2 regions of the Sphaerisporangium krabiense genome follow, and region 1 is predicted to be linked to the other one. Evidence: predicted binding sites of a transcription regulator. Region 1 holds the regulator's gene; the other holds the start of a gene.

Region 1 (5,367 bases):
ACGTCGAAGGTGTCGTCCTCGCGCAGGAACTTGAGCAGGTTGATGCTCGCCAGGTTGCAGGAGGAGTTGTCCAGGTGGACGTACTCCGAGCACGGGTTGGAGGCGGTGATGCGCCCCGTCTCCGGGCAGGTGTGCCAGTCGTTGATGGTGTCGTCGTACTGCACGCCGGGGTCGGCGCACTCCCACGCCGCCTGGGCCATCTTGCGGAACAGCGCCTTGGCGTCGACCCGCTCGATGACCTCGCCGCTCAGCCGGGCGCGCAGCCCGAAGCCCTCGCCCGCCTCCACGGCGCGCATGAACTCGTCGGAGACGCGCACGGAGTTGTTGGCGTTCTGGTACTGGACGGACACGATGTCCTTGCCGCCGAGGTCCATGTCGAAGCCGGCGTCGCGCAGGGCGCGGATCTTGTCCTCTTCGCGGGCCTTGGTCTCGATGAACTCCTCGATGTCGGGGTGGTCGACGTCGAGGACGACCATCTTGGCCGCCCGGCGGGTGGCGCCGCCCGACTTGATGGTGCCCGCGGAGGCGTCGGCGCCGCGCATGAACGACACCGGGCCGCTGGCGGTGCCTCCGCTGGACAGGAGCTCTTTGCTGGAGCGGATGCGCGAGAGGTTGACCCCCGACCCGGACCCGCCCTTGAAGATGATGCCCTCCTCCTTGTACCACTCGAGGATGGACTCCATCTGGTCGTCCACGGCGAGGATGAAGCACGCCGAGACCTGCTGGGGGGAGGCGGTGCCGACGTTGAACCAGACCGGCGAGTTGAAGCTGAAGATCTGGTGGATCAGCGCGTGCTTCAGCTCGTGGTCGAAGATCTCGGCGTCCTCTTCGGAGGCGAAGTAGCCGTTCTCGCGGCCGGTGCGGGTGTAGACGCCCACGACCCGGTCGACGAGCTGGCGCAGGCCGGTCTCGCGCTGCGGGGTGCCCACGGCCCCGCGGAAGTACTTCGTGGTGACGATGTTGGCGGCGTTGACCGACCAGAAGTCGGGGAACTCGACGTCCCGCTGCTCGAAGTTGATCGAGCCGTCCCGCCAGTTGGTCATGACGACGTCGCGGCGCTCCCAGCGCACCTGGTCGTACGGGTGCACGCCGGGCGTGGTGTGGATGCGCCTGATCTTCAGGCCCTTGGAGGCCCGCTTGCCCCCGCGCCCCACTGAGCCGCTCACCGTCTCCGTCATGATCTTTCCCCTTCCGGGACCCCGTGGAGCCCTAATGTCGGAACACATCCGCGCGCCGCGCACATCCCCCGGCGCCGGCGCCCGGCGAGATCCTCGGCGTCCGACGGCCTCCGGACTCCCCGGGCGTGTTGGTCGTGTCTGAAGTGTTCAGTCTTGGTCCGCGCCCCGGGAGGCGCGCAGTTGCTCGATCTCTTCCTCGAAGTCGGCGAGGGTCTCGAAGCCGCGGTAGACGGAGGCGAACCGCAGGTAGGCCACCTCGTCGAGCTCGCGGAGCGGCCCGAGGATCGCCAGCCCGACCTGGTGGGAGGCGATCTCGGCCGAGCCCGTCGCGCGGATGCTCTCCTCGACGCGCTGCCCGAGCTGCGCCAGGGAGTCCTCGCCGACGGGACGGCCCTGGCAGGCGCGGCGCACGCCGGCGATGACCTTGTCCCGGGAGAACGCCTCGGTCACGCCGCTGCGTTTGCTCACCATCAGCAACACCGTCTCCTGGGTGGTGAACCGGCGCCCGCATTGTGAACACGTGCGGCGCCGCCTGATCGCCGCGCCGTCCTCGGTCGACCGGCTGTCGATCACCCTGGTGTCTGGATGACGACAGAATGGGCAATGCACGTGTCGCCTCCGTTTTCTCGCGATTCCCACCGGCCACCCCGGCCGGACCCTCGTGAATGCGGCCTCCCCGGGTCGACCCCGAGGAAAGTCCGCCCCATGTTTCCGTATTCGCCCCACGCTCGCGGGCCCATTCCGGATTAACCGAAATAGGCATGCGCGCGCACTGTGGGTGCCCACAGTGCGCCGACGGAAACACAACCTATGGGTTACCGACAACGGTGTAAGTACTAGATGTTGTGGTCCAACCGTAGGAGTGCCGCACCATGAACGCAAGTCGGCGGCACCCCGGATCGCGAACCCCCCGCCGATCAGGGGGAACGACCCCCGCACCGGCGTGTCGCAGCCGCGCGGCGCCGCCGACTCCCCCTCCGGGCCCGGAGCACCGGAGAGGGGGACGCATCAGACCGAGATCGCTCAAGTGATCGACTTTCCCGCCTCACCCGCGTAAGATCGCGAAAGTCGAACACGATATCGATCGAACTCCCGTACGATGTCATGCGCCGACCGGCGACCACGTTCGGATTATCTCGAACAGTTGTTTGATGACGATCTTGAACGGCGTTATTGTCGCTGTGTGCGACATCGGGAACACGGACGGGCGGCCGGCCGGGCGGGCATGGCGTTGATGTGGCGGCGCGTCCGGGGACGCCCGGCGAGGAGGAGTTGACTATGAACGAGCAAGACGAGAGCGGCGCGGTCGTCACCGACCTCGCGGTGCGCAGGCGTGACTCCTTGGGCCTCACCCCGAGGCAGCGCAAGATCCTTGAGGTGATCCGCGATTCGGTGCAGCAGCGCGGCTATCCGCCGTCGATGCGCGAGATCGGCGAGGCGGTCCAGCTGACCAGCACCTCCAGTGTGTCCCACCAGCTCACGGCGTTGCAGCGCAAGGGCTACCTCCGCCGTGACCCGCACCGTCCGCGCGCGCTGGAGGTCCGCCTGCCCGGCGAGCCCGCGCTCTGGGTCGACCCGGTCGGCCCGGGCGAGGAGGAGCCTTTGGTGACCCGCCCCACGGCCGCGTTCGTGCCGCTGGTGGGCCGCATCGCCGCCGGCGGCCCCATCCTGGCCGAGGAGCGCGTCGAGGACGTCTTCGCGCTGCCCAAGCAGCTCGTCGGCGAGGGCACGCTGTTCCTGCTCCAGGTCTCAGGCGACTCCATGATCGACGCCGCGATCGCCGACGGCGACTGGGTGGTCGTGCGCCAGCAGCCGGTGGCCGACAACGGTGACATCGTCGCGGCCATGATCGACGGCGAGGCCACCGTGAAGACCTTCAAGCGCAAGGACGGCCACGTCTGGCTGGTGCCGCACAACGCCAACTACGACCCGATCCCCGGCGACGAGGCCACCGTCCTCGGCAAGGTGACCGCGGTCCTGCGCAAGCTCTGACCGAGCCGGGCGAGCGGCGCCGCACCGGCCGCTCCCCCGCGCCCACCGCCCGGGCGCGACGAAGCCCATGACACCGCCTGAGCGTCCCCGCGGGGAACGCTCAGGCGGTTTCGCATGCCGCCCGGCGGGGCTCAGGGGACGATGTTGACCAGCTTGGGCACCCGCACGATCACCTTGCGCGGCGTCCCGGACAGGTACGGCCGCACCTTCTCGGAGGCCAGAGCCAGCTCCTCCAGCGCGGACTCCGAGATGGACGGCGAGACCTCCAGGCGGTCCCGCACCTTGCCCGCCACCTGCACGACGCAGGTGACCGACTCCTGGACCAGCAGCGCCGGGTCGGCGGCGGGCCAGCCCGCCCGCGCGATCGTCGGGCCGTGGCCGAGACGCTCCCAGCCCTCCTCGGCGGCGTACGGGGCGACCAGCGACAGCATGACGGCCAGCGCCTCCGCGGCCTCCCGCACGGCGGGGTCGGCGGCGCCGGGGCCGGCGTCGATGGCCTTGCGCGCCGCGGAGGTCAGCTCCATCATGCGGGCCACGGCCACGTTGAAGCGGGAGGACTCGACCAGGCGGGTGACCTCGTCGACCGTCCGGTGGGTGACCTTGCGCAGTTCCAGGTCGCCGGAGGCGGGGTCGGCGCCGGCCGGGGAGGCCGCGCCCGCCTCGGCCATGACGCGGAACGCCCGGGCCAGGAACTTCTGCGACGCGGCCGGGGAGAGGTCGGCCCAGTCGATGTCGTCCTCGGGCGGGCCGGCGAAGACCATGGTCAGCCGGACGGCGTCCACGCCGAAGGCGTCGATCTGCTCGCCGAGGTCGACGCCGTTGCCCAGGGACTTGGACATCGCCTTGCCCTGGTTGATGACCTGCCCCTGGTTGAGCAGGCGCAGGAACGGCTCGGGGAAGTCGACCATGCCCATGTCGTGCAGGACCTTGGTGAAGAACCGCGCGTACAGCAGGTGGAGCACGGCGTGCTCCACGCCGCCGACGTACTGGTCCACCGGGCCCCAGCGCCGGACGCGCTCCACGTCGAAGGGGCCGTCCTCGTAGCCGGGCGAGCAGTACCGCAGGAAGTACCACGAGGAGTCGACGAAGGTGTCCATCGTGTCGGTGTCGCGCCGGGCGGGCCCGCCGCACTTGGGGCAGTCCACCTCGACCCAGTCGGTGGCCCCGGCCAGCGGCGAGACGCCCTTCGGCGCCAGGGCCTCGCCGCGCAGGTCGGGCAGCGTGACCGGCAACTGGTCGTCGGGGACGGGGACCTCGCCGCAGTCGGGGCAGTGGATGATCGGGATGGGCGTGCCCCAGAAGCGCTGGCGCGACAGCAGCCAGTCGCGCAGCCGGTAGTTGACGGCGGCGGCGCCCGTGCCGCGCTCCTGGAGGATCTGGACGATGCGGGCGATGGCCTCGGCCTTGGACAGGCCGTCCAGGGGACCGGAGTTGACCAGGCTGCCCTCGCCCGGGGTGGCGGCGCCGGTCTCGGCGGGGTCGGGCAGGCCGGTCTCGACGACGACCCGCACGGGCAGGCCGAACTTCCGGGCGAAGTCCAGGTCGCGCTGGTCGTGGGCGGGCACGGCCATGATCGCGCCGTGGCCGTAGTCGGACAGGACGTAGTCGGCGGCCCAGACCGGGATGCGCTCGCCGTTGACGGGGTTGACGGCGTGCCGCCCCAGGAAGACGCCGGTCTTCTCCTTGTCGGTGGCCAGGCGCTCGATGTCGCTCAGCTTGGCGACCTCGGCCTGGTAGGCCCGCAGCGCGGGCAGCTGCTCGGGCGCGCAGATCTGCTCGGCCAGCGCCGCGTCGGCGGCGACGACGAAGAACGTGGCGCCGTACAGGGTGTCGGGGCGGGTGGTGTAGACGGTGACCGGCTCGTCGCGGCCTTCGATCTCGAAGCGGACGTCGGCGCCCTCGGAGCGGCCGATCCAGTTGCGCTGCATGGTCAGCACGCGCTCGGGCCAGCCGCCCTCCAGCTGGGCCATGTCGTCCAGCAGGCGGTCGGCGTAGTCGGTGATGCGGAAGTACCACTGGGTCAGCTCGCGCCGGACGACCTCGGTGCCGCAGCGCTCGCAGCGGCCGGCGACGACCTGCTCGTTGGCCAGCACCGTCTGGTCCTTGGGGCACCAGTTGACCAGGCCGCCCTTGCGGTAGGCCAGGCCGCGCTCGAAGAACCGGTTGAACAGCCACTGGTTCCAGCGGTAGTACTCGG
Region 2 (5,367 bases), on a different contig from region 1:
TCGCGGCGCGTCAGCTCGCCCGGGCGCCAGCGCGGCCCTCCGGGGTGCAGCCCGTACAGCGCGTCGACGCCGCCGACCTGCACGATGCGCTCGGCGACCGGCCGCGACGGCCGGGCCCGCTCCCAGAAGTCGGCCAGCGAGGTGTACGGCTGCCCGGCGACCATGCGCTCGACCTCGGCCTCGCTGACGCCCTTGACCGACGAGAACGGCACCCGCAGGCCGTACCCCTCGCCGACGCGGCGGGGAGGGTCCTCGGGCGGGGCGCCGGAGGACGGGGCGGGGCAGCGCTCGACGAGCCACTGCCGTCCCGAGCGGTTGACGTCCAGGGGCAGGACGGTCACCCCGCACTGGCGGGCCTCGTCGAGGATGACCCGATTGGGGTACATGCCCGGCTCGTGGGTGAGCACCCCGGCGAAGAACGCGGCGGCGTGGTGGCGCTTCAGCCAGGCCGACTGGTAGGTGGGCAGCGCGAACGCGGCGGCGTGCGCCTTGCAGAACCCGAACGAGCCGAACGCGTCGAGCACCCTCCAGGCCCGGTCGGTGGTCTCGCGGTCGAACTCGGGCAGCACCGAGCACTCCCACCACGTGCGGACCGCCTCGCGTCCCTCGGGCGAGGACAGCGCGCGGCGGACGCTCTCGGCCTCCGACAGCCCGCAGCCGGTCATGGCGTCGACCACCCTCAGGACCTGCTCGTGGAAGATGACGACGCCGTGGGTCTCGCGCAGCGCGGGCCTGAGCCTCGGGTGCGGGTAGGACGGCTCGCGCCAGCCGTGCCTGGCCTCCAGGTAGGGGGTGACCATGTCGGAGTTGACCGGGCCCGGCCGGAACAGCGAGATGTCGACGATCAGGTCGTGCATGGTGCGGGGCTCCAGCTTGGACACCAGCTCGCGCTGGCCGGGGGACTCGATCTGGAAGCAGCCGAGCGTGTGCCCGGTGCGGATCATGTCGTAGGTCGCCCGGTCGTCCCGGGGGACGCCCCGGTCCAGGTCGACGTCCTCGCCGTCCACCCGCCTGATCTCGCCGAGCGCGTACGCCATCGCCGACTGCATGCGCACGCCGAGCACGTCGAGCTTCAGCAGCCCGGCCTCCTCGACGTCCTCCTTGTCGAACTGGCTCATCGGGAAGTCCAGCAGGCTGCGCTCGACGGGGGTGCGGTCGCGCAGGCCGGAGTTGCCGACGAGCACGCCGCAGGGGTGCAGGGCGATGTGCCGGGGCAGGCCGTCCAGCTTCTCGGCGAGCTCGAACATCGTGGCCAGGGCGCGGTCGCCGAGGCCGCTGTCACGCAGTTCCGGCAGGTCGGACAGGGCGGCGCGGATCTGCCTCGCCCTGATGTGCGGGAACGCCTTGGCGATGACGTCGATCTCGTGCGGGGGCAGGCCCATGGCGGCGCCGACGTCGCGGATGGCGCTGCGGGCGCGGTAGGTCTCCATCATGGAGACGCAGGCGACGCGGTCCTCGCCGTAGCGGTCCAGGATGGCGCGGTAGCAGTCCAGGCGGCGCGCCGACTCCACGTCCACGTCGATGTCGGGCAGCCCTTTGCGCCCCTCGGACAGGAAGCGCTCCATCAGCAGGCCGTGTTCGAGGGGGTTCACCTCGCCGATGCGGATGAGGTAGTTGACCAGGCTGCCGGCGCCCGAGCCGCGGATCGCGCAGCGCACGCCCATCCCGCGGATCATGTCGGTGATGTCGGAGACGACCGTGAAGTAGCCGGACAGCCGCTTCGCCTCGATCACGCGTAGCTCGTCCTCCAGCCGTTCCCGCGCCTCGCTGGACCGTTCCATCCCCCGGGCCACCAGGCCCTCCTCGCACCGGCCGCGCAGCAGGGGGACGGGGTCGCCGTCGACCTCGGGCAGGTGGAGCCGCTCCCGCCCGCCGCGCAGCGCCAGGACCTCCAAGGGGTCGAGCGCGCACCGCTCGGCGGTCTCCCGCGTGCGGGCGAGCAGGCGGGACGCGCGGGCCTCGTCGCCGCCGCAGATCCGCAGGGCCACGCGCCCCATCTCCGCGCCGCTCTTGAGGTAGGCGTGGGAGGCGGAGTGCTCCAGGTGGCGCGAGTGCAGGGGGACGAGCTTGCGCGCGGCGTCCAGCACGTCGCCGACGCGGTAGTCCCCCGGGTCCAGGTGGCGCACGGCGTTGGTCAGCACGGCGGGCACGCCCGCCGACTCGGCCAGGGCGATCATGCGCGCGGCGGTGCTCGCCTCCCGGTGCCCGAACTGGTCGACGACCTCGACCACCACGTCGGGGACGGCGGCCCGCCAGGCGGCGAGCAGCTCGCGCGCCCGGCCGTCGCGGCGCTCGGCCACGGCGCGGCCCACGTCCGAGCGGGGGCCGAGCATGACCAGCAGCCCGCCGGCGTGGCGGCCGGCCAGCTCGCGGGTGACGCGGGGCTCGCCGCGCTCCCCCGCGTGGTGGGCGGCGGTGGTGAGACGGCACAGGTGCGCCCACCCGTCCGCCCTGGCCAGCACGGTGACCCGGTCGCCGTCGTCGCCGCCGCGGCCGACGGGGCCGTCGGGGCCGTCCAGGAGCAGATCGACGCCGACGACCGGCCGCAGGCCCGCCTCGAAGCACGCCTGGACGTGCTTGACCGCGCCGTACATGCCGTCGCGGTCGGTCAGCGCGAGGACGTCCATGCCGTGCCCGGCCGCGCGGGCGACCAGGTCCTTGGGGAAGGCCGAGCCGTACCGCAGGGAGTAGGCGGAGGCGACGTGGAGGTGGGCGAACATCAGTCCCACGCCCTCAGCAGCAGCCAGCCGCCGCTCGCGGTGTCGAAGCGCAGCTCGTAGGTGCCGGTGTCTCCGCCGGGGCTGGCCTCCACCCGCCAGAACCGGCGCTCGCCCGGGTCGGTCTCGGAGATCTTCCACCACTCGCGGGAGGTCACCCAGTGGTCGAGGGCGCGGCGGACGACGTAGAGCCGGTCACGCCACACGAAGCGGGCGGGCTCGCCGTCGCGCGTCCACACCTCGATGGGATCGCCGTAGATTCTGCTCAATGGCGCTTCTTCTCCCTGGGCCTCTGGAACTTGGAGCACCCGGGGGAAGGCGGGTGGTGCTACTTCGAACATACGTTCCCAGGGCGCGGAGGGCAAATCACCACAGGCCGCAGGCCCGTCATCGTCCGGTCACGATCGCCCCGGCGGGCCGGGAGCACGGGCGTGATCACGTCACCAGCTGTTCACACAAAGAAACCCGTGCGCCGGGAAAGTAGTCGCGAACCGTTGTCCCTGCCCTTCTACGTTCATCCCACAACCTCCGAAAGTGGGAGCAAGCGTGCAATCATCACGAACGCGTATCGTCGGCCTGGCCGCCGTCCTTACCGTCGCGACTTCTCTCGGCGCGGCCTGCGGGTCCGCCCCGGCCACCGGCGCCCAGACCGGTGCCTCCGCCTCCGCCGCGAACTCCGCCGCGACCGCGACCTCCGCGGCCGACCTCGGCGGCCTCGACAAGCTCGTCGAGGCGGCGAAGAAGGAAGGACAGCTCAACGTCATCACCCTGCCCCCGGACTGGGCGAACTACGGGGAGATCATCAAGACGTTCGGCGAGAAGTACGGCATCAAGGTCAACAGCGAGAACCCCGACGGCTCCAGCGCGGACGAGATCAACGCCGTCAAGACCCGCAAGGGCCAGGACCGCGCTCCCGACGTGCTCGACCTCGGCACCGCGTTCGCCCTCAGCGGCGCCAAGGAGGGCCTGTTCGCGCCGTACAAGGTGCAGTCCTTCGACAAGATCCCCGAAGGCCAGAAGGACGCCCAGGGCAACTGGTACAACGACTACGGCGGCTACGTCTCCATCGGCTGCGACGCCAAGCGCATCCCGGCCTGCCCGCAGACCTTCGCCGACCTGCTCAAGCCCGAGTACAAGGGCAAGGTCGCGATGAACGGCAACCCCACCAAGTCCGGCTCCGCGTTCGCCGGCGTCTTCGCCGCCGCCCTGGCGAACGGCGGATCCTTCGACGACATCCAGCCCGGCCTCGACTTCTTCAAGAAGCTCAAGGCGGCGGGCAACTACAACCCCGTCGAGTCGACCCCCGCGACCGTGCAGAACGGCGAGACGCCGATCAGCATCGACTGGGACTACCTCAACTCCGGCTACACCGACCAGTTCGCCGCCAAGGGCGTGGACTGGAAGGTCACCGTCCCGGCCGACGGCAAGTACGCCAACTTCTACGCGCAGGCGATCAACAAGTGGGCTCCCCACCCGGCCGCCGCCCGCCTGTGGGAGGAGTTCCTCTACAGCACCGAGGGCCAGAACCTCTGGCTGAAGGGGTACGCCCGCCCCGTGCTCCTGCCGTCCATGCAGTCCGACGGCAGCGCCGACGCCGCGCTGGTGGCCAAGCTGCCGAAGGTCGAAGGCACCCCGCAGTTCCCGACCGACGCGCAGGTCACCAAGGCCAAGGAAGTCCTCGCCGCGGGCTGGGGCGCGGCGGTCTCCGGCTGACCCGCCCCACCCCCATGATCGAGACCACCTCGGCGGCCCCCGCCCCCCTCCCCCTGAAGAGCAGGGGCGAGGGCGGCGGCAGGGCCCGCACCCGCTCCGCCGGCTGGACCGGGGCACTGCCCCTGCTGGTCTTCGTCGGCCTGGCCTTCGGCGTCCCCGCCGCCGCGCTGCTCGGCGGCGCGTTCACCGCGGGCGGCGCCCCCAGCACGGCCAACCTGACCGAGTCGCTGCGGGGCGCCTACCTCACGGCGATGCTCAGCAGCGTGAAGCTGTCGGCCATCGTCGCGGTCGCCGGCGCCGTGCTCGGCGCCTTCCTCGCCCAGGCCGTGGTCACCTCGCGCCTGCGGGCCCTGCGCGAGGCGGTGCTCACGGCCTCGGGCGTGCTCGCCAACTTCGGCGGCGTCCCGCTCGCCTTCGCCTGGATCGCCACGCTCGGCAACTCCGGCGTGCTCACCACGCGCCTCGGCCTCGGCGACCTCGGCTGGAACCTCTACAGCTTCTGGGGCCTGGTGCTGGTGTACCTCTACTTCTCCGTTCCCCTGATGGTGCTGGTCATCGTGCCCGCGCTGGACGGGCTGCGGCCCCAGTGGCGGGAGGCGGCGCAGAACAACGGCGCCACCACCTGGCAGTTCTGGCGGCACGTCGGGATCCCCGTGCTCACCCCGACCCTGCTCGGCGGGGTGGTCCTGCTGTTCGGCGGCGCCTTCGCCGCCTACGCGACCGCCGCCGCCATGGTCGGCACCGTCGTCCCGCTGGTCACGCTGCAGATCGCCGACGCGCTGGCCGGCAACGTCCTGATCGGCCACGAGAACGTGGCCCTGGCCCTCAGCCTCGACATGATCGTGGTCGCCGGGCTGGTCATGGCCGTCTACCTGCCCCTCCAGCGCAGGAGCGCCCGATGGCTGCGCTGACCCCGGCCGTGCTGCCCGAGGCCGGC

The links. Region 1 encodes LexA, which represses DNA repair genes until DNA is damaged. Its sites were predicted from a motif close to TCGAACANNTGTTCGA; they were not measured.
Region 2: the regulator LexA is predicted to act here: its motif matches at 3,051-3,066, upstream of BJ981_RS21035 (DUF6504 family protein).

The regions. Positions count from the first base shown of each region.
Region 1 is NZ_JACHBR010000002.1:142,180-147,546, reverse strand. It holds gene BJ981_RS28750 (vitamin B12-dependent ribonucleotide reductase) at 1-1,178, opposite strand, end outside; gene nrdR (transcriptional regulator NrdR) at 1,326-1,787, opposite strand; gene lexA (transcriptional repressor LexA) at 2,457-3,170, shown strand; gene leuS (leucine--tRNA ligase) at 3,302-5,367, opposite strand, start outside.
Region 2 is NZ_JACHBR010000001.1:4,755,873-4,761,239, reverse strand. It holds gene BJ981_RS21040 (DNA polymerase III subunit alpha) at 1-2,720, opposite strand, end outside; gene BJ981_RS21035 (DUF6504 family protein) at 2,720-2,986, opposite strand; gene BJ981_RS21030 (ABC transporter substrate-binding protein) at 3,264-4,430, shown strand; gene BJ981_RS21025 (ABC transporter permease) at 4,445-5,341, shown strand; gene BJ981_RS21020 (ABC transporter permease) at 5,329-5,367, shown strand, end outside.